Regions from separate parts of the Enteractinococcus fodinae genome, predicted to be linked through region 4. Evidence: riboswitches for the same ligand, from Rfam matches in the RefSeq annotation. Region 4 holds a riboswitch; each other region holds the start of a gene.
What was found. Region 4 has a riboswitch for S-adenosylmethionine ahead of acs (acetate--CoA ligase). Riboswitches for the same ligand answer to the same signal wherever they lie in the genome.

Region 1 (4,381 bases), 2.2 Mb from region 4:
AGTTCACCACGGTAGGTTCAGCAACAGCTGCGGCGCGGGTATCGATCGTGCCGGGACGCAGGGTGGCGATCATCAGCCCACCTTCGACGGTGGATTCGGTGTTGTAGTCGCCACCGAAAATCGAGTGGGTGACGACGGTTTCTTGGCCGTCAGCATCCCAGTACAACCCGGTGGCATCAGCGGCGACCGCGCCCTTGGCTGCGATGGCAATACGACCGGCAAAGGAGGCATTGACCGGGCCATGTGCCATGAGCAGCAGTGACGCGCCGTAATGTTTTACAGCAGCTACACCGGCGGCGACGTCGGCGGTACCGAACTGATCCTCTGGACCGGTGTGTACAAAGATTTCGGTGGCCCCGGCCTGTCCCAGCGCTGCGATGGTCTCGGCATCGGGAGTCGAGGTGACCACGGCGACGGGGTCGCCAACGATTGAGGCGGCACCCAGTACTTCAGCGGGTTCTGCATTCGTTACTAAAGCAAGTACTTTCGTCACGTAGGAAAGCTCCTTAGATCAAGTGCCGTTGGGCAAGGAAGTCGACAAGTTCAGTGGCAGCGGTATCGCCCGAGACCTTCTGGCCGGCCTCTTTCGGCGGGCGTTCTGCGGCAGAAACCATCACGTTACGCACATACGCGGCATCTGGCCCGGCCGAAATACCGAGATCAGCAAGTGAGGTTACGGCGATTTCTTTCTTCTTGGCCTCACGGATGGCTTTGAAGTTTGGCAGTTTTGGCTCGCCGGCCTTTTCGGTCAGCGATACGACCGCTGGAGTCGTCGCCGACAGCGTGATTTTTTCGGTTTCGGTGTTGGTCACACCGGTGATCGTCCCGTCGGCAATCTCGATCGAGTCCGCGCCCACGATGTGTGGACGGCCCAAGATTTCAGCGATCATCGCTGGGACCATGGCGCCGCGACCATCGGTGGATTCGGCACCGGACAAAATAATGTCGGCGTCTTTGGCCGCTTCGGCCAATACGCGGGCGGTCTGGACCATATCCGACCCTGCCAGCGCGTCATCGACCACGTGAACGGCACGATCTGCTGCCAGTGCTAGCACCTTCCGGATGGCTTTATCCGCGTCAGCAGGACCCATGGTCACCGCCACGACCTCGGTCGCAGTCCCGTCTTTTTTCAGATCGGCCGCGACAGCACAGACCCGTTCGTCGATTTCATCGACCACATTTTCGGATGCTTCCCGAGCCAACAGGCCGGTATCCAACGCGATCTGGCGTTTCTCATAGGTGTCAGGCACCTGCTTCACTAGCACTACGACTTTCATGTCCACCTCAACAGTGATGACGTTCACTCAGACTATATTTTTGTACAATATACCGTACAATCTAGATGCCCCATAGAACCCGAAGGTTACGGAAGCTGTGACCTCAAACACCATACCGTAAAAAGGTAGCGTCCCATGCCGACAGCCGATCTTAACGCCGATTTGACCGCCAAGGCCCGCATTCGTCAGGTGGCCCTGGAGCTTTTTGCGCTCAACGGAGCCGACGCCACCTCAATGCGCGCCATCTCGTCACGCGCTGGCGTCACCGTGGGGCTGATTACGCATCATTTTGGCACCAAAGCTGGGCTGATTCAGGCCGTGGAGGATGATTTACTTAACGGCATTCAGAAAGCGATCGAATATAAAGAAACCGACGCTACCGTGGACGGGGTCGTCAAGAAACTCGATCAGCGGCTGATGGATCATATCGACGCGAACCCGCTGGTAGCCGCCTATCTGCGGCGCATGATGCTCATCGAGGGCAATGGAGAGGGTTCCGACATTACCGAGCGGTTCACCCGCATGGCATTACGGCAGATTAAAGATCTGCGTCGACACGGGATCGCTTCGACGGCCCGCGAAGCAGAAGACCAGGTCATGCAAGTCATGCTGGTCCAACTCGGCCAGGTACTGATGCAACCCTTCGTCGATCAAATCGCCGGCTATTTGCAGCGCGACCCAGAGCAATATCGATTGAGCCTGCGCAAGACTAAACACTGAGGGTGGTTCGTGGTCTCCTGCCGCGTCGGCATAAATATTCACCTGACGCAACACTACTTAACACTGCTAACTAGGTATTTCGTCGAGCTCAATAGCTTGGCCTCTGACCCTACAACGTTGCAATGACGGGGTTTCTTATGTCGGCCGACATGTTGTGAGTAGCCGCTGACCTGGGTCACAGCCAGCCCTAAGACCCGACTGAGACGTTTCCCCATCCCCTTCGATGTAGAGTGACTCTCGATCCGTGAACACGGATCATTACCATCCAGAGCGACTGAGAGATCTGGCTCAACGACGTCGCAGCAACCTCCCCTAGGGGTCCGGTGCTACCGCCAGCAACGATGGAGCCTTTTTGTGATCGCATTTTCTGTTTCTTCCATGTTTGTCGCGCCGACGTTTACCTGGGAACAGCACACCTCGTATTGCGGATCGTCCTAGATACCCAGACGCGGCGACAAGGTGAACACGATCTGTCGCATCACTGCCGAAGCGCACCTCATCCTTATGGAACTTCACCGCCGCCCGGCGAGTATGTTCCTTCGACTCGATCCATAGAGAGATGAATTCATGACTGTCCCACATCGCACACCTTCGAAACTGCTATTTGGAGCCGTGAGTGCTGCCGGAATCCTTGCCCTAAGTTCTTGCGGATTAGCTAATGATGATGATCAGACCATTTCGATGATCCTCACGGAGTCTGGCCCGTTCCAGGAACCAACGAACATAGCCTCCGACATCCTGGAAGCGGAAGGCTGGACCTTAGAGCCCACCTACGTCACCGATATAGTCCAGCCGAATCAAGTGGTTTCCAACGGTGAGTATGATGTCAACTACTTCCAGCATTTGGCATATCTGCGACAGTTCAATGACGATTACGATCTAGATGTCGAGCCACTACTCGCAGTATTTCAAGCCCCCGCAGGTATCTACTCCGAGCGACACGATACCGTGGAAGAGCTACCACACGGCGCGCAAATTGCTCTCCCCGTAGATCGCGCGAACAACGGGCGAGGACTTCTGCTATTGCACGAAGCTGGCCTCTTGGAAGTGGATACCTCTCAGGACGTCACCCAGATTTCTCAAGAAGACATTATCGATAACCCGAACGAATATGATTTCGTCGAAGTAGACCAGCAATCCCTGGCACAAATCCTTCCTGATGTGGACGCAGGCTTTTCATTCACCAGGCTTATCGCAGAAGCAGATCTCGAGGTAGAGGCTACTGAACCATTGCTGATCGAAGAAGATGCAGAAGCTCAAATACCTTATACCGTGGTGATTGCCGCAGCGTCTGACTTTGCCGAGAATGAGCCTGAAAAATACGAAGCTCTACGGGCGGCCTACCAGTCAGAAGAGGTGCAGGAGTGGTTTGAAGGATACATCGGCGGCCTCAAAAAAACCGCATTCGATCTCGACATATCGGAACTCTGGGAAGATTTTCAAGCCACTGAGGAAGCCTCCTAAGGCTCCCTCGATACCAATCACCGGCTGCCTGCAGCGCGATCCAACACAAACTCGAGTGGGTCGTCCACGCATGAATGTTAACAACCTGTTTCTCAGTGCCTCTGACCTGACGACAGGGTTTGCTCCTGCGGGATTAAACACGGTGGAAACCGCTGCAGCGTACCTCTCAGCTGGCCGACAATGGCTCTACCTGCACCTCCGCGCCGCGGAGCATTGTCGAAGGAGCTGAAGCCATCATGAAACTGTCACCAGAATCTGAAGCCGTGGTGAAAGAAACCGCCGGTGTAGTCGCCGAGATCGCCGATGAAGCGACCGCGTTGTTTTATCGCGATATGTTTGCCGCCCACCCGGAACTGCTCAATGTTTTCAACCAAGCCAACCAGGCGATCGGCGAGCAACCCAAAGCATTAGCGGCCTCCGTCGTCGCCTTCGCGGTCCATCTCATCGACCCGGATGCCCCCGACTTCACCCCGGTCATGCAACGGATCGCCCACAAACACGTCTCACTGGGGATTACTGCCTCGCAGTATCTGATCGTCGGGCGGTATCTACTGGGCGCGGTTGCCAAAGTCCTCGGCGATGCCGCGACTCCAGAAATTGCAGCCGCCTGGGATGAAGTGTACTGGCTGTTTGCCACCGCCCTGATCGCTGAAGAAGCCAAGCTCTATGCCCAGGCCGGCACTGATCCTGAAGAACCCTACCGTCCGTACCGGGTGGTCGAACGGTTTGAAGAATCCGATGAGATCTTTTCGCTGCTGTTGGCCCCGCTGGACGGTCAGGTGCCCAGTCACTACACGGGCCAGTATGTGTCGATCGCCGTGGATCTGCCCGACGGGTATCGCCAGCCCCGCCAGTACACCATCTCCTCGGGTCCGCGCGGCGATTCACTGCGGGTGACCATCAAACGAGTGCGCGGCGTC
Region 2 (4,381 bases), 2.2 Mb from region 4:
GCCCGCCGGTGGGTTTGCCGCCGACGCGGTCACCGTCGTCTCAACCGTGCGATCCCTCAAATACAACGGTGGTTTGTCCGTCGATGAGGTCAATAACCCCGGTGATGATCGCACCGGCCACATCGAGGCGATGGAAAAAGGCTCCGCGAACCTCGCTCGGCACCTAAAGAATGTGAAATCTTTTGGCGCTCCGGTTGTGGTGGCGGTCAACCAGTTCCCGCAAGACACCGAAGAAGAACTCCAGTGGGTCAAAGACTTCTGCGCCAAACACGATGTCCACGCCGAAGTGGTCAGTGTGTGGGCCAATGGTGGCGAAGGTGCCAAAGCCCTGGCCTCCCACCTGACTGAGGTTCTCAAGGACTCCGACGACACCGTACAGCCGATGTTCGGTGAAGACACCGGCATCCGGGAGCGCATCGAGCACATCGTGACCAACGTGTATGGTGGCGACGGTGTCGATTTCTCCTCGACCGCTCAACGGCAGCTGAAACAACTCGAAGAAGCCGGCCTCGATAAGATGCCCGTATGTATGGCAAAAACCCAGTACTCCTTCAGTGACGATCCCAAAGCCTTGGGTGCTCCTGACGGGTTCCGGGTGACCGTGCGCGAGCTCAACCTGCGTGCCGGTGCCGGATTCGTCGTGGCCCTGACCGGTGCCATGATGACGATGCCTGGCCTGCCTGCTAAACCCGCTTCCGACAAGATGGACGTTAACGATGAAGGCGAAATTCTAGGCCTGTTCTAACGCGTAACTGGTCACCGTAGTGTTATTCTCGCGGTTCAGGGCGCACCGTCGTTGGATGGTGCGCCCTGAACTATCAGCAGCGAGCGGCCAGGTATCTATCCCTGGCGCGGTTCTGAGTTCCGGGCAGTCGAGTGGTGCGGTGGGATCACGCCGTTGATTCGGTAGTTACCCACAGCCTGGGTACGATAAATTAAAGGTGTGTGGCTAGCGATGGTACGCGCATTGAGCCAGTGCTGGTGCAATTGATTGGATGCGATCGTCGCGGATGCTCCCCCGACTTCAAAAATCTGATTGGTGGCATCCAAAATGAGTTCTGAGACCACCAGACTAGCTTCAGATAGTGCAATATTTGCTCTCGTGTGCGCATCTAGAAAGACCGGGTCTTCCAGATCGGTATGCCCTTGAATTTGCACATAGGACTGCTCTGCAACGGCTGCTACACCTCGCACGATGTGTCGAGCTGCGGACACTTTGGCGGAGGCTTTCCCGATGACTTCATGTACCAGAGGATCTTCTGCAGGGGTCTCTGCTGTTGCGTGGTTGTAGGTCCGGCGTCGAGTGGCAACGTACTGGGTAATATCTTTTATCGCCGCTTGGCCTATGCCGGTTTGGGTAGCAATTAAGGCGATCCACAAGATCGTGTACGAGAGCACTCCGGTGGGCACATCGAATTCCTGGAGCCGGTTTTCAAGCACGGGAACCTCGTCGAGAATGGTCGTACCCGAAGCGGTGAGTCGTTGCCCAAAACCATTCCAATCGTCGATTCGTTTGACACCAGGGTGTTCTGCGTCGACGATTGCAAACAATGGTCCTTCGTCTTCATCAGCTGCACGCGACGCTGAAATGAGAAGGTAGTCGGCAAAGATCGCGCCAGTTGAATAAAATTTGTCGCCGGTCAGATGAGCAATGACTCCACCGGACGTGGGTTCCGCGTCGGTCCAATACACCGGGCGCTTGCCCGCTGCAGGGGGGAGTTCAACCAGGGCGTTACCAAAGATTTTGCCCTTGGCCACCTCAGCAAGCCACCATGCAGAGACTGCCCCTTGAGATTCATTCTGATGCTGTTCTGTGAACATGAAGTGCCCGTGTAGGGCTTGAGGTAAATTTGAATCTGCTTGTCCGAGGTCAACTAAGAGTTCGGCTAATTGCGGCAGGGATGCACCAATTCCACCATGCTCTCGAGCTAGACGAACGCGAGTAAAACCCGAGGTCCGCAATTTTTCAAAGGCATCAAACGCTAGTTCATGGTCTTGCTCCCGTTGCCTTGCACCAGCAGCGATCGTTTCGAACACCGGTGCAAAATGTTGGTGTAATTGCAGGTCAGTGGGCGAAACGTGTTCCGTAGCTTGTAGGAGCTGTTCGAACGTTGGTAGTGCAATAGTTGAAGTAGAAGTCATCGGTTTTCACTCGTTTCATGAAATTCGTGGCACTTCCGCACACGACAGCTCGCGCATATTGGGGAGCTTCAGTGAGAGGCACCATACTTGCCCACGATTTTTTCGCTGGGCCGAATCATCACCTAGAGCACCCCACTACGGTGAGAGGGTTGCTGTCCGGGTAGCTAGGGCTATACGCCGGATCTCAAGATTCTGTATTGCACTATAGCCTCGATTCACGACATGCATCAATTGGGAGCCAAGAAATAACCTTCAGTGAAGCAACGAATCTTCATAAGTCGCCATAACTTTTCATTATTCATAAAGTCACGCCGGCGCGCACGCCGATTAATCTGGCAGTCTTGAACGAGCAGTTTCGGTCGAGCCTTGACGATGCGCGCAAATCTCGGCCAGCGGTACGATAGGGCATCCAGCGCCAGGCTCCAGAAAAAGATGGTGAGCACCAGAATGTCGGAAAGTGAGCTAGCATCTCCTTGCAGACCTACCCCGGCGGCATCGGCCGCATGGACGATGAGCAGATCGGTCAGTCCAAGACCGCCGGATTCTCGCTGTCCAACGATTCATAGCAGCAACATGAGGCCCAGAGAGGTCAACGTCCCACGGACTATCACTTCCCACACGGGTACGGTGGGGATGAGCATGTCTAGCAACGTCTGCATGGGGACCTCCGAATGAGCAATGCTTCATCATGGCCGCTCATTTCCCCTGCTGTCTAGATCATGCACTCCCTTCAAACCTGGGCGACGAGGCCTCTTTGACGGGTGCTAAGGCGTCTCATGGAAGTTCTAGCGTCTCTATCTCGTCGAAGAACACATCGAACTGATAGTCCAGCAGTAACTGGGCCAGAAAACCTGCCGTTTGCAGATCCGGTACCCAGTTCAACACGACCCAGGCGGCATTATCCACGGACTGGCGCATGGCACGCTCGTAGAGCACCGCGGTGCCAGGGTCGCCCTCGGCAGCTTCTTCAACGAGCTGGCGAGTTTCGAAGATATCGGAGGAGACTGTGCCGATGACGCCACGATCCTGAAGTTTTTCGACCCGGGCCACGAGGTCCTCGACATACATCTGTCGAAGTTCCTCGGACGCGACCTCGGGATGCGGGTAGAGGCATTGCGAAGCCCAGGCGATGCCCATGGTGGCTTCGAGACGAGCACGGACTAGCGTCTCATCCCAGGGTTCCGGCGGAGTGTCTCCCTGGAGTGCACGCGTGATCATGGAGAGTTCATAGATCATCTGCTGGGCCGCACCGTCCAGGGTGGACACATCGGTTTGGCGGATTGGGTCGGGTTGGGGCGGGAAGCCGTCATCCTGGACGGGCTCGTCCGCATCCATTGGACGCAGGTCCAATTCGTGGACGATGGCCAGCTGCAAGCCTTCTTGCGGCAATCGGAACACCGGGTTCGCACCTTGCTCCAGAGCTTCGCCGGAAAGTTCTTGACCGAGCTCAGCGCCCACCGATGGCAGGATGCGATCCACCAAGCGAGCGTAGTTTCCTGACATAAAATGTGTGAGTAATTTGCGATTCCCGATCGTCGGTGCCCCATAGTTCAGCACAATGTGCGTGCCGAGCCGGCAGACGTCGTCAACATGTTGCCGGGAAAGGTACGTTGCATCGCCGGTCCGGCCCTGCATGTTCAAATCACGGTGGTACTGATAGACCGCACCGGTCAGCAACACCTGCAACCAACCGTAGACGCCGTGCGTCTGGATCAACTGCTGATGGGCCTGCACGACCTGAACTACCTGGGGTTTGGCCGCCAAGTTCCCAGCACGACTCGTCCATTTGGCAAACTCGGCGGTCGCTGTCGGTCCGTAGAGCTCGAAGCTGCGTTCGGTCAGCTTCTGGCCCGAAGTGGCCAGGGCTTTGAGACCACTCAGCTGACGGTGGCGTGCCAGGATGTTGTCGGTGTCAATTTGATAATCGGTCACGGCGCTATCGTACAAGCTCTCGGCAAGCTCGGCGTGATGTTGGTGCAGGTTCTCCGGGTGTCCCTTCACTTGGGAACGACAAGCATACGCTCCTCGGGCCGCAAGGTGTAAAGGATATACCCGCATTTGCATTCTCAAGGTGCGCCATCGACCCGAGATGCGCGTAATCAAATGTCGGTAGAGTTGATGTTTTGTTTGACTGTACTCACCTCCTCGCTGAGCAACAGGCCCACATCCTGGTCCCCTCTCAGCTTGCAGCATCCGGTGGTATAGAGGAATCATTTCGATGTGAGATCGGATGGTTGTC
Region 3 (4,381 bases), 2.1 Mb from region 4:
CTCTTCGAGGTCCTCGCGATAATCATCTTCGGCCAGACGCAGGTTGCCGATGGTTTGCGCGATCGCGGATTCGGCTTCAGAAATGTTGGCCGTGTAGTCGCGGATCATCTGATCCAACATTTTCTGGGGGTCTTCTGCTGAGTCCAACATGGCGTGAATGTTAGCTTTTGCCATTTGGGTGATGCGGCCTAGGATCGATTGTTTTTCCATAGTGCGTACCTTTCGTCGAACGTAGTATTTGATTACGTGTCTGTCATGGTCGGGGCAGTAGCTAAAGGGTTTAGAAACTGCCCCCGCTGCCTCCACCGAAGCCGCCGCCAATGCCGCCTCCGAATCCACCGCCGGAGCCACCGAAGAATCCGCCACCTCCGCCGCTGGAGCCGCCACCAAACATGCCGCCGCCTCCCGAGGATCCACCGCCGCCAAGGATCTGCCCGAGCAGGATGCCACCGAGCACCGCGCTCATGTTCGAGCCGCCGCCACCGCGCGGACCACCGTAGTGTTGGTTGAAGTCGGTGTAATTTTCTTCGGCCAGCTGTTGCGCGCGTCGGCCCAACTGGACGGCTTTTTGGGCTTCGCTCAGGGCCTGGACGGGATCTTGATTGCGCAGTTGCAGTGCCGTGTTGAAGTGCATCTGAGCGGCTGACAGCTTCGTACGAGCATCGTGGCGAACAGCCCCGCGACGGCGGCGGATATAATCGTCGGCCGCGTCAATGCTCGAGCGCGCCCGGTCCATCGTGGGTTCAAAATCACGTCGCGCCACTTCGACTTGCTGTTGGTGATCGCGCAGCGGTTGCAACGCTTCTACGACTGGGTCGAGAGTGTCTTCTAGCTGATCGAGATCTCGGACAGGATGCCGACTGGGCACTTGGGCCCCAATGCGGTCTGCGGTCTGTTCTAGGGCTGCGATCTGGGCGGAGAATGACGAGTCCGTGCGATGCTGTGCAGCAAAATTTTTCGCTTCGGCCAGCATATTTTCGGCCTGTCCCAACTCAATGCCAAGCTGTCGTTGAGCCTGATCTAAGTGGGCAGGCAGTTGTCTGATCGAAGCAAATAACTCTTGGAGCTCTTGGGTGGCATTTTCGGTTTCGTGAATGCTCCACGCGGCCCGCGAGAGCTGGCCGTCTTGCAGTTGTTGTTCGGCTTCGCGGATGCGTTCTTGGCCGAAATCTAACAACCCTTTGGCTTGTTCGAGGTTATCCACGCCTTCTTCTAGCGCTGCCGCATCGTAACTGGCCGATAAGTCTTCGACGGTGCCAATAGCCTGGTCCAACTGTCCTGGAAGCGGTGCAAACACGCCCTTCACGCGCTCGAGTGCCTCGGGAGCGTTCTTCTCCAAGTCTCGCAACGTGGCAAAGTCCTGCTCGTGTTCCTGCAACGCCGTCACGACCTGTGCGCTGCGGTCGAGAATTTCTTTGAGCCAGGCGCGTTGATCTTCTTCCGTATCGGGAATGTGATCATCCAATTGATGCTGCAATTGGAAGGACTGCTGCATGTGGTCTTTGGCCTCTTGCAGATCCCGTTGAAACACCTCAACCGCACGATCCCCGTAGGAGGCCTGAGCGAAGCCGATCTCTTGTTCCGCGACCTTGATGGCATCGTCGGCTTGAATCAAGGCCGAACCAGCTTGTGTGCGTAATTCAGGGATTGGCATGGCATCCCGAGGATCTTCAGGCGCAGGCTGCTCCACCGGCCGTCGACGTTGCTTTCGACGTTGGGAGCTCTGATACCAAATGAAAACGGCTACCAGAATGCCGACCGGGATAAGCAGCCACAGCAGACCACCACCGGCGCCGCCATCTTGTGCAGCGCCCGGGCCGGCGCCGACGTCGCCAGTCGCAGCTGTTGCCAGTCCTTCAACCGCGCCCGCACCGGCCCCGTACCAATCACTGTTGGACAGCGCTGGCAGGATGTATTCGCGGTCAATGGCCGATTGGTACTCGCGGAAGGGTCCGTCGGAGTGGGCGACGAAGTTATAGAGTCGGTCATCGGTCGCGATAGCCAGGATGTTGTCGTTGCTGCCTAACTGTTTCTGCTCGGCGACTTGCTGCACCCACGCTTCGGGTTCATCAGGGTTTTCAAACGTGGGTACATAGATGACAAAAAGCGTTGCCCCGTGCTCGCTTTGAAGCTCGCGGACCTGGTCTTCGAGGGCATCTTCTTCACTGGGTGACAGGACGTCGGCCTCATCCACCACAAAGGTTCCCGGCGGTATGGTTACCGGATCGGCAGCGTGCGCTGGCGCAAGAAAGCCGAAAATCATCAGGCACGACGTCAACAACGCCATCCCGAATGTTCTTATCGTCATGGACCCACCTATGTCGTCGACTCGGTATGTCAGGCTCGGACTGATGCCCTGTCTGGAGTTTACCGGTTTCGTTCGACGAATGCGCCTATCGACGTGAGATGATCAGGCGGCAATGTTGCGTCGTATGACCCGGAGCACGTCGGGAGAATTGGCAGCCTCACATTGTTTGATGTACCGTTCTATACGCAAACCATTCAGAGCGACTGAGAGATCTGGCTCGTTGACGTCGCAGCAACCCCCGAAGCTGTTTTGCAGTGTGGGACGGTGCTACTGCCAGGACCAATGGAGTGATGACGTGATTTCTCTCTGCAATGTATCCACCGTTTTTGCTGACCATGGCAAGGACCCCATCACCGCGGTTGATGATGTCAGCCTCGAAGTGCCTCGCGGCAGTATTCAAGGCATCATTGGGTTTTCCGGTGCCGGGAAGTCCACCCTGCTACGAAACATCAACCTGTTGGAACGGCCCACCCGAGGTCAGGTCCTCATCGACGGTACCGATCTGACACAACTCAACGAGGAAGCACTGCGTCAAGCCCGTCATCAGATCGGCATGATTTTCCAGGGTTTCAACCTGGTCAATAACCTCACGGTCGAACAGAACGTGGAGCTGTCGCTGAAATTTTCCGGTGTCAAAGCCTCGGCACCTCGTCGTGCTCGGGCCGCTGAGGCCCTGGAAATTGTGGAACTCGCCGACAAGGCAGCCGCCTACCCCGCGCAGCTATCGGGCGGACAAAAACAGCGCGTGGCAATCGCTCGCGCACTGGCAACCCGTCCCCAAGTGTTGCTCTGCGACGAACCCACCTCAGCACTGGACCCCTTTACTACTGCGACGGTCTTGCAGTACTTGGCTGACATCAATAGAGAATTGGGCATTACGGTTGTCGTGGTGACCCACGAAATGGAAGTCATCAAAGCGCTCACCGACCACGTGGCCGTGATGGAATCCGGGCGCATTGTCGAGCGTTTCGCCGCCCACCAGCTCCACGATCCGGCTTTCTCACCGTCGACTTCCATTGGTCAGTACCTGGTCTCAGATGGCATTCGCATCGACCGCGGTGCACCCCCGCTGGATACGCTGCCGTCGGGTCTGGAGTCCTCTGACGAGCCGGTTGCTGTGGCAGGAGGGCGAGCCTAATGGAACGTATCATTGAACTCCGTCCTGAACTGGTCCAGGCCTTACTCGAAACCTTTGCCATGATCGGCGTCTCGATCCCCATCGCCGTGCTCCTGGGCACTCCATTAGGCATCTGGCTGTTTGTCCACGCACCAGGATCGATCGCGCCGCAACCACGATTACATGCGATCGTCAGCGGCCTGGTGAACATGCTGCGGTCCTTCCCCTTCCTCATTTTGCTCATTGCCATCATCCCGTTCACGCGGTTCGTTGTCGGAACAACGGTTGGTACAGCGGCCGCTATTGTGCCGCTGACCATCAACGCGATCCCATACTTTGCGCGATTGGTCGAACAAAACATCTCGCAGCTGGGTACCGGTGCTGTAGAGGCCTCACGGGCCATGGGTGCGACACACGGCCAAATCATTCGCAACGTGCTGCTCGTAGACGCCCGACCAGGCATCATCGGGTCCATCACCGTAACGACCGTGAGTTTTATTTCCTACTCCGCCATGGTCGGATTAGTCGGGGGCGGTGGCATTGGCGATTTCGCCATTCGCTACGGCTACTACCGATATGAAACGCCGGTGATGTTCGTCGCCGTCGTGCTGATGGTTTTACTAGTCACCGCGGTCCAACTGGGTGGCAACCGCCTGGCGCGGGTCACCGATAAACGCATCTAGCCCCCAGCTCCACCACACCATTTCTTCTCCACTACTCTTCAAAGGATTTGTCATGCCCTTTTTCTCCGCCCAGACCCCAAAGATCACGCAGTTCCGCCGCGCTCTGATCACCGGTGTCGCCTCGGCAGCGGCCCTGACCCTCACGAGCTGCGGCCTGACGCAAGCAGGTTCAGCAGCGTCGGAAGACAGAACCATCAGTCTCATTGTCACGGAAACACCCCGGTACCAAGAACCCACCGAGATAGCTCGAGAAATACTCGCTGAAGAAGGGTG
Region 4 (4,381 bases):
TTCGTGTTTTGCGGCCTCATCGTTGAACTCACCGCGTGGCACGACGAAGGCGATAGCGCAGTGCCCGGTCTTGGGGTGGGGTACCGGGGTGACGCCAGCTTCGATCACATTTGGATGGGAAACCAATGCTGATTCAATCTCAATGGTCGATAGTCGGTGGCCCGAAATGTTGATCACGTCATCGATGCGTCCCAGGATCCAGATGTCATCATCTTGATCGGTTTTGGCCCCGTCGCCGGCAAGGAACCAGCCACGGCCGTCTTCTGTCCAGTGATAGTCCTGCCAGTACGATGTGTAGAAGCGTTGCGGGTTGCCCCATACCGTCCGGGCGGCGCCGGGGCCGGGGCGGGTTACGACGATGACGCCCTGCTCATTGGTGTCCGCAGGCTTTCCAGCGTCATCGACGACCGCGACGTTTACGCCCGGTAGGGGCCGTGATCCCGAACCAGGTTTGAAGGTGGTATCAGTCTGGCGTGGTGAAATGACGGTCGCGCCGGTTTCGGACTGCCACCACGTATCCACCATTGGCACACCTTCCGGGGTGTCTCGGCCGATATGGGTGCGAGCCCACTGCCAGGCTTCCGGGTTGACGGCTTCCCCGACGGTGCCGATCAGCCGGATGGATGACAAATCATAGTCCGCAGACGGGCCGTTTTCGTGCCATCCCATCAACGAACGCAACAGTGTTGGTGCGGTGTAGTAGCTGGTCACCCCGTAGCGTTCAATGACCTCGAAATGCCGCGAAGTATGCGGGGCATTGGGTACACCCTCGTAGATCACCTGAGTCGCACCGTTGGACAGTGGCCCGTAGATCTCGTAGGTGTGGGCGGTGACCCAGGCCAGATCCGCGGTGCACCAGTGCACATCGGCATCACGTTGGGAGACGTCTGGGTTGGCGAATAGAAAATCATAGGTCACCGAAGCGTGGGTCAGATACCCGCCAGAAGTGTGGACAAGTCCTTTGGGCTGACCCGTCGTGCCCGAAGTGTACATAATAAACAGCGGGTGTTCGGCGTCGAAATACTCACAGGTATGCTCGGTGGGTTGTTTGGTGACGATATCGTCCCACCAGACATCGCGGCCTGTGGTCCACGGAATGTCAGTGTGACCCGTGCGGTTGATGACGAGCACGTGTTCGATATTGTTGTCCCCGGCCACGGCTTCATCGGCGGCTGCTTTGACGTGTACCGCCTTACCGCGCCGGAATTGCCCGTCGGAGGTGACCAGCAGTTTGGCGCCGGTATCTTCGACCCGGAACTTGAGCGCGTCGGCAGAAAACCCACCAAAGACCAGCGAATGGACTGCGCCGATTCGGGCGCAAGCCAGGGCAATGACCACGGTTTCGACAATCACCGGCAGGTAAACAACCACGCGGTCGCCAGCCTTGATGCCCAGTTCAGTCAACGCATGAGCGGTTTGGGAGACTTCTTGGAGCAGGTCTCGGTACGTGACGGCACGGCGATCACCGGGTTCACCCTCAAAATACAGCGCAACCTTGTCGCCATGCCCGGCCGCTACGTGTCGGTCCACGCAGTTCTCGGCCACGTTGAGCTTTCCGTCGGCAAACCAGCGGGCTTCGGGGCCACGCTGAGATTCCGCGTCCGGTTTAGTCCAGGAATGGATCGTCTCAAAGGGCGTATCCCAGCGCAGGCGGTTGGCGGCGGCTTCCCAATACGCCATCCGGTGTGCTTCATCGACCTGGTTGCCGGTCGCATCAGGACGATGGTGGGCCTGGTGCGGTGCTCGACCGGGATTCACGTCCGGGTCTGCGGCATCCACGATCGCCTGGGGCAGAGGACCCGGCAGCCCATTTGGCAACGGAGCGTATTGCTCGCCAAAAAGCTCCGTGGCCAGACCTGCTCGGTAGGTCACGGAGGTGTCGGTGGTGTGGACAGGGGAGTGCGTCAAGAAGTAAACCTTTCCATCGGTTCTGGCGGTAGCACCTGCACTACGTGTGGTTGCTGCGGCGTCGTGGAGCCAGATCTCTTAGCCGCTCTGGATGGGTACGCACTTACTTTAGGCAAAATTTCGGAAATGGGAAAATCAGGATGTCACATTGTGTCAGCAGGATAATGCAAGAGCTTCGTGGGTTGATAGATGCCGGCGGCTTTGGCGAGGTCGGCCGTGGAGCGGCCGGCGTTGAGAATCGAAGACTCGGTCAGCAGCCCATCGGCCCGGATGCCGTATACGGGTGCGGTAAACGCTGCTGTCATGCTAAATGCGGTAGCGCCCACATCAAGGATTGCCACGATATCGCCGGCTTCCAGCTCGGGCAGTTCAACCCGTTGGGCCACCAGCCCGGTGGGTCCGGCAAGATCATAATAATAGTGCTGCAGGTCGTCTTTGTACCGGCCGTCGCTATCGTAGGCTGCGACTCGGATGCTTTCGGGCTGATATTGAGCATCGGCGTGGATAACGGCGATCATGCGGCCATCAAGATCTTTGGTGTATTCGACGCGCGCCAGGATCATCCCGGCTTTAGCCGTCAGTGGGGCACTGATTTCGCTGACGATTTCGTATTTACTGTCGAATAGCTCCGGCATCATCGCGTGGTGCACGAACCGGTGGTTGTCGAAGGTTGGTTGAACTTCATCCGAGACGACATTGACCGGGATACCGGCGGGGAAGTACAACCGGAAGATCCGCTGTGCCCCGGCGGCGTGCTCAATATCTTCTGCGAATTGATAGACGGCAGCGACCTGCTCGGCGGTTTGCTGCAGCGAGGTTGGTGGCGTATCAAAACTGACGTGAAGTTGCGTCAACCAACTGCGTTCCAAAAACGTCTCGAATAAATCGTTGCGGTGATCGCGCAGCCCGATACCCATGTGAGCGCATGTAGTCGCGTCGTCCTCAGCGGATGCTTGGGGTGTAACGCGTAAACCGATTGAGCCTTCATAGTTGTGTGGGTCTTGAAGCAGCCCATCGACTCGGGTTAGCTCAGCAAAGTTATCGACACTGAAACTCAGTTCTGCATCGGTGATATCGCGCAGCTGCGTCAGGGTTTTGACCGGCGCGTTATGCACAACTTCAGACAGCGGTATGCCGGAGTGCTGGGCAATCTCCAACTCGGTTGCCGAGGCGGTCTGGACGCCGAGCCCGCGAGCGCGGAAGTGTTCCAGCACGCCGGGCAGGCTCATCGTGCCCACGGCGATGGTGTGGCGAATCCAGTCTTCGGTGTAGACCTCGTGAAGATGTTCGATCAGTTGGTCGAGGACGTTGAAATCGATGACACCTAAGACCGGGTTGGCATCGGAGAGCACCGGGGCCAGCTGTTCCACCGCGGTGTGGCGTTGCGTTGCGATGCGAGTTCCTGAAGTCGTCATAGCCACGATCATACGCGGCAGGGTAGGACACTGTAAGAATTTTGGTAGCTGGGCGACTAGACAGCAACGATTCTGTTGAAAAGGATGCGCCGGCGATTGACCGGCTCAGTGAATTTGTTCCCTGATCCAGCAGAAGCTGTGGTCAACCTGGTGGCGGCTAGTGTCGCGCTGGTCGCGCTCAAAGTCGAGCTGAAACCACCTGGCCGCAATCACATCGACGGGCATAGCAAGGTTGAGTATTCTGCCGCTGCCGTTGAAAGGTGGATGACCTTCGTGACGGCCGCCGGGATCCTGACAACCTCGGTTCAACGTTTTCTTGAGCCTCAGCCCCTGGAAAATAGTGGTATCGGACTAGGCGTCTGCATACTGGCACCAAGGGCCTAGCTCCTGCGTGTTATGTCCAGCGGGCGATGGCGCGTTTCTCTGCCAGGCCCAGCAGGGTATCAGTGAGTTTACCGAGTACGGCCAACAGAATGATCGCCAGGATCAGTCGATCAGTGCGACCATTATTTTGCGAATCGGTGAGTAAGAACCCAAGCCCCATTGAAGAGGCAATGAGTTCGGCGGCCACCAGGAACAACCAAGCCTGGGCCAGTGCTAGTCGTAGTCCGGAGAAGATCGAGGGAACGACAGCGGGCAGTTGGACGGTTTTGAACAGTCGAACACCTTTATATCCGAAGGCCCGCCCGGCTTCGACCAGGTGTGGGTCCACATGCTGCAGGCCGGCATACAGGGTGGTAAAGACCGGGAAAAACGCACCGATAGCGATCAGCGTGACTTTGGAATCCTCGCCGATCTGCATCCACAGAATCAGCAGCGGAACCCAGGCCAGCGATGGGACCGCCCGGAGTGCACCCAACAGGGGCGTCAGCAGTGCGTCAGCCCACCGGGACAGGCCCAGGACGGCACCAAAGATCATGCCTAACACCGCACCGATTGCAAAACCGATCAGGACCCGTTGTACCGAGATTCCGATGTGTAGCCACAGGTCACCGCGCTGGATGAGGCCCACGGTAGCCTCGATCACTGCAGAGGGAGACGGTAACTGCACGGGAGTA

Region 1: linked by a shared signal. The riboswitch ahead of J2S62_RS00310 (MetQ/NlpA family ABC transporter substrate-binding protein) and the one ahead of acs (acetate--CoA ligase) in region 4 are both predicted to bind S-adenosylmethionine.
Region 2: linked by a shared signal. The riboswitch ahead of J2S62_RS00155 (acyl-CoA dehydrogenase family protein) and the one ahead of acs (acetate--CoA ligase) in region 4 are both predicted to bind S-adenosylmethionine.
Region 3: linked by a shared signal. The riboswitch ahead of J2S62_RS00545 (methionine ABC transporter ATP-binding protein) and the one ahead of acs (acetate--CoA ligase) in region 4 are both predicted to bind S-adenosylmethionine.

What each region holds. Positions count from the first base shown of each region.
Region 1 is NZ_JAVDYJ010000001.1:65,408-69,788, reverse strand. It holds gene J2S62_RS00325 (electron transfer flavoprotein subunit alpha/FixB family protein) at 1-493, opposite strand, end outside; gene J2S62_RS00320 (electron transfer flavoprotein subunit beta/FixA family protein) at 507-1,304, opposite strand; gene J2S62_RS00315 (TetR/AcrR family transcriptional regulator) at 1,413-1,997, shown strand; SAM riboswitch class I at 2,256-2,345, shown strand; gene J2S62_RS00310 (MetQ/NlpA family ABC transporter substrate-binding protein) at 2,565-3,461, shown strand; gene J2S62_RS00305 (globin domain-containing protein) at 3,698-4,381, shown strand, end outside.
Region 2 is NZ_JAVDYJ010000001.1:35,407-39,787, forward strand. It holds gene J2S62_RS00150 (formate--tetrahydrofolate ligase) at 1-745, shown strand, start outside; gene J2S62_RS00155 (acyl-CoA dehydrogenase family protein) at 841-2,142, opposite strand; SAM riboswitch class IV at 2,221-2,334, opposite strand; gene J2S62_RS00160 (hypothetical protein) at 2,917-4,074, opposite strand.
Region 3 is NZ_JAVDYJ010000001.1:113,407-117,787, forward strand. It holds gene J2S62_RS00535 (PspA/IM30 family protein) at 1-210, opposite strand, end outside; gene J2S62_RS00540 (TPM domain-containing protein) at 281-2,308, opposite strand; SAM riboswitch class I at 2,496-2,597, shown strand; gene J2S62_RS00545 (methionine ABC transporter ATP-binding protein) at 2,604-3,446, shown strand; gene J2S62_RS00550 (methionine ABC transporter permease) at 3,446-4,108, shown strand; gene J2S62_RS00555 (MetQ/NlpA family ABC transporter substrate-binding protein) at 4,161-4,381, shown strand, end outside.
Region 4 is NZ_JAVDYJ010000001.1:2,249,690-2,254,070, reverse strand. It holds gene acs (acetate--CoA ligase) at 1-1,818, opposite strand, end outside; SAM riboswitch class I at 1,919-2,006, opposite strand; gene J2S62_RS10480 (type III PLP-dependent enzyme domain-containing protein) at 2,052-3,323, opposite strand; gene J2S62_RS10475 (cation transporter) at 3,420-3,707, shown strand; gene J2S62_RS10470 (ABC transporter permease) at 3,718-4,381, opposite strand, start outside.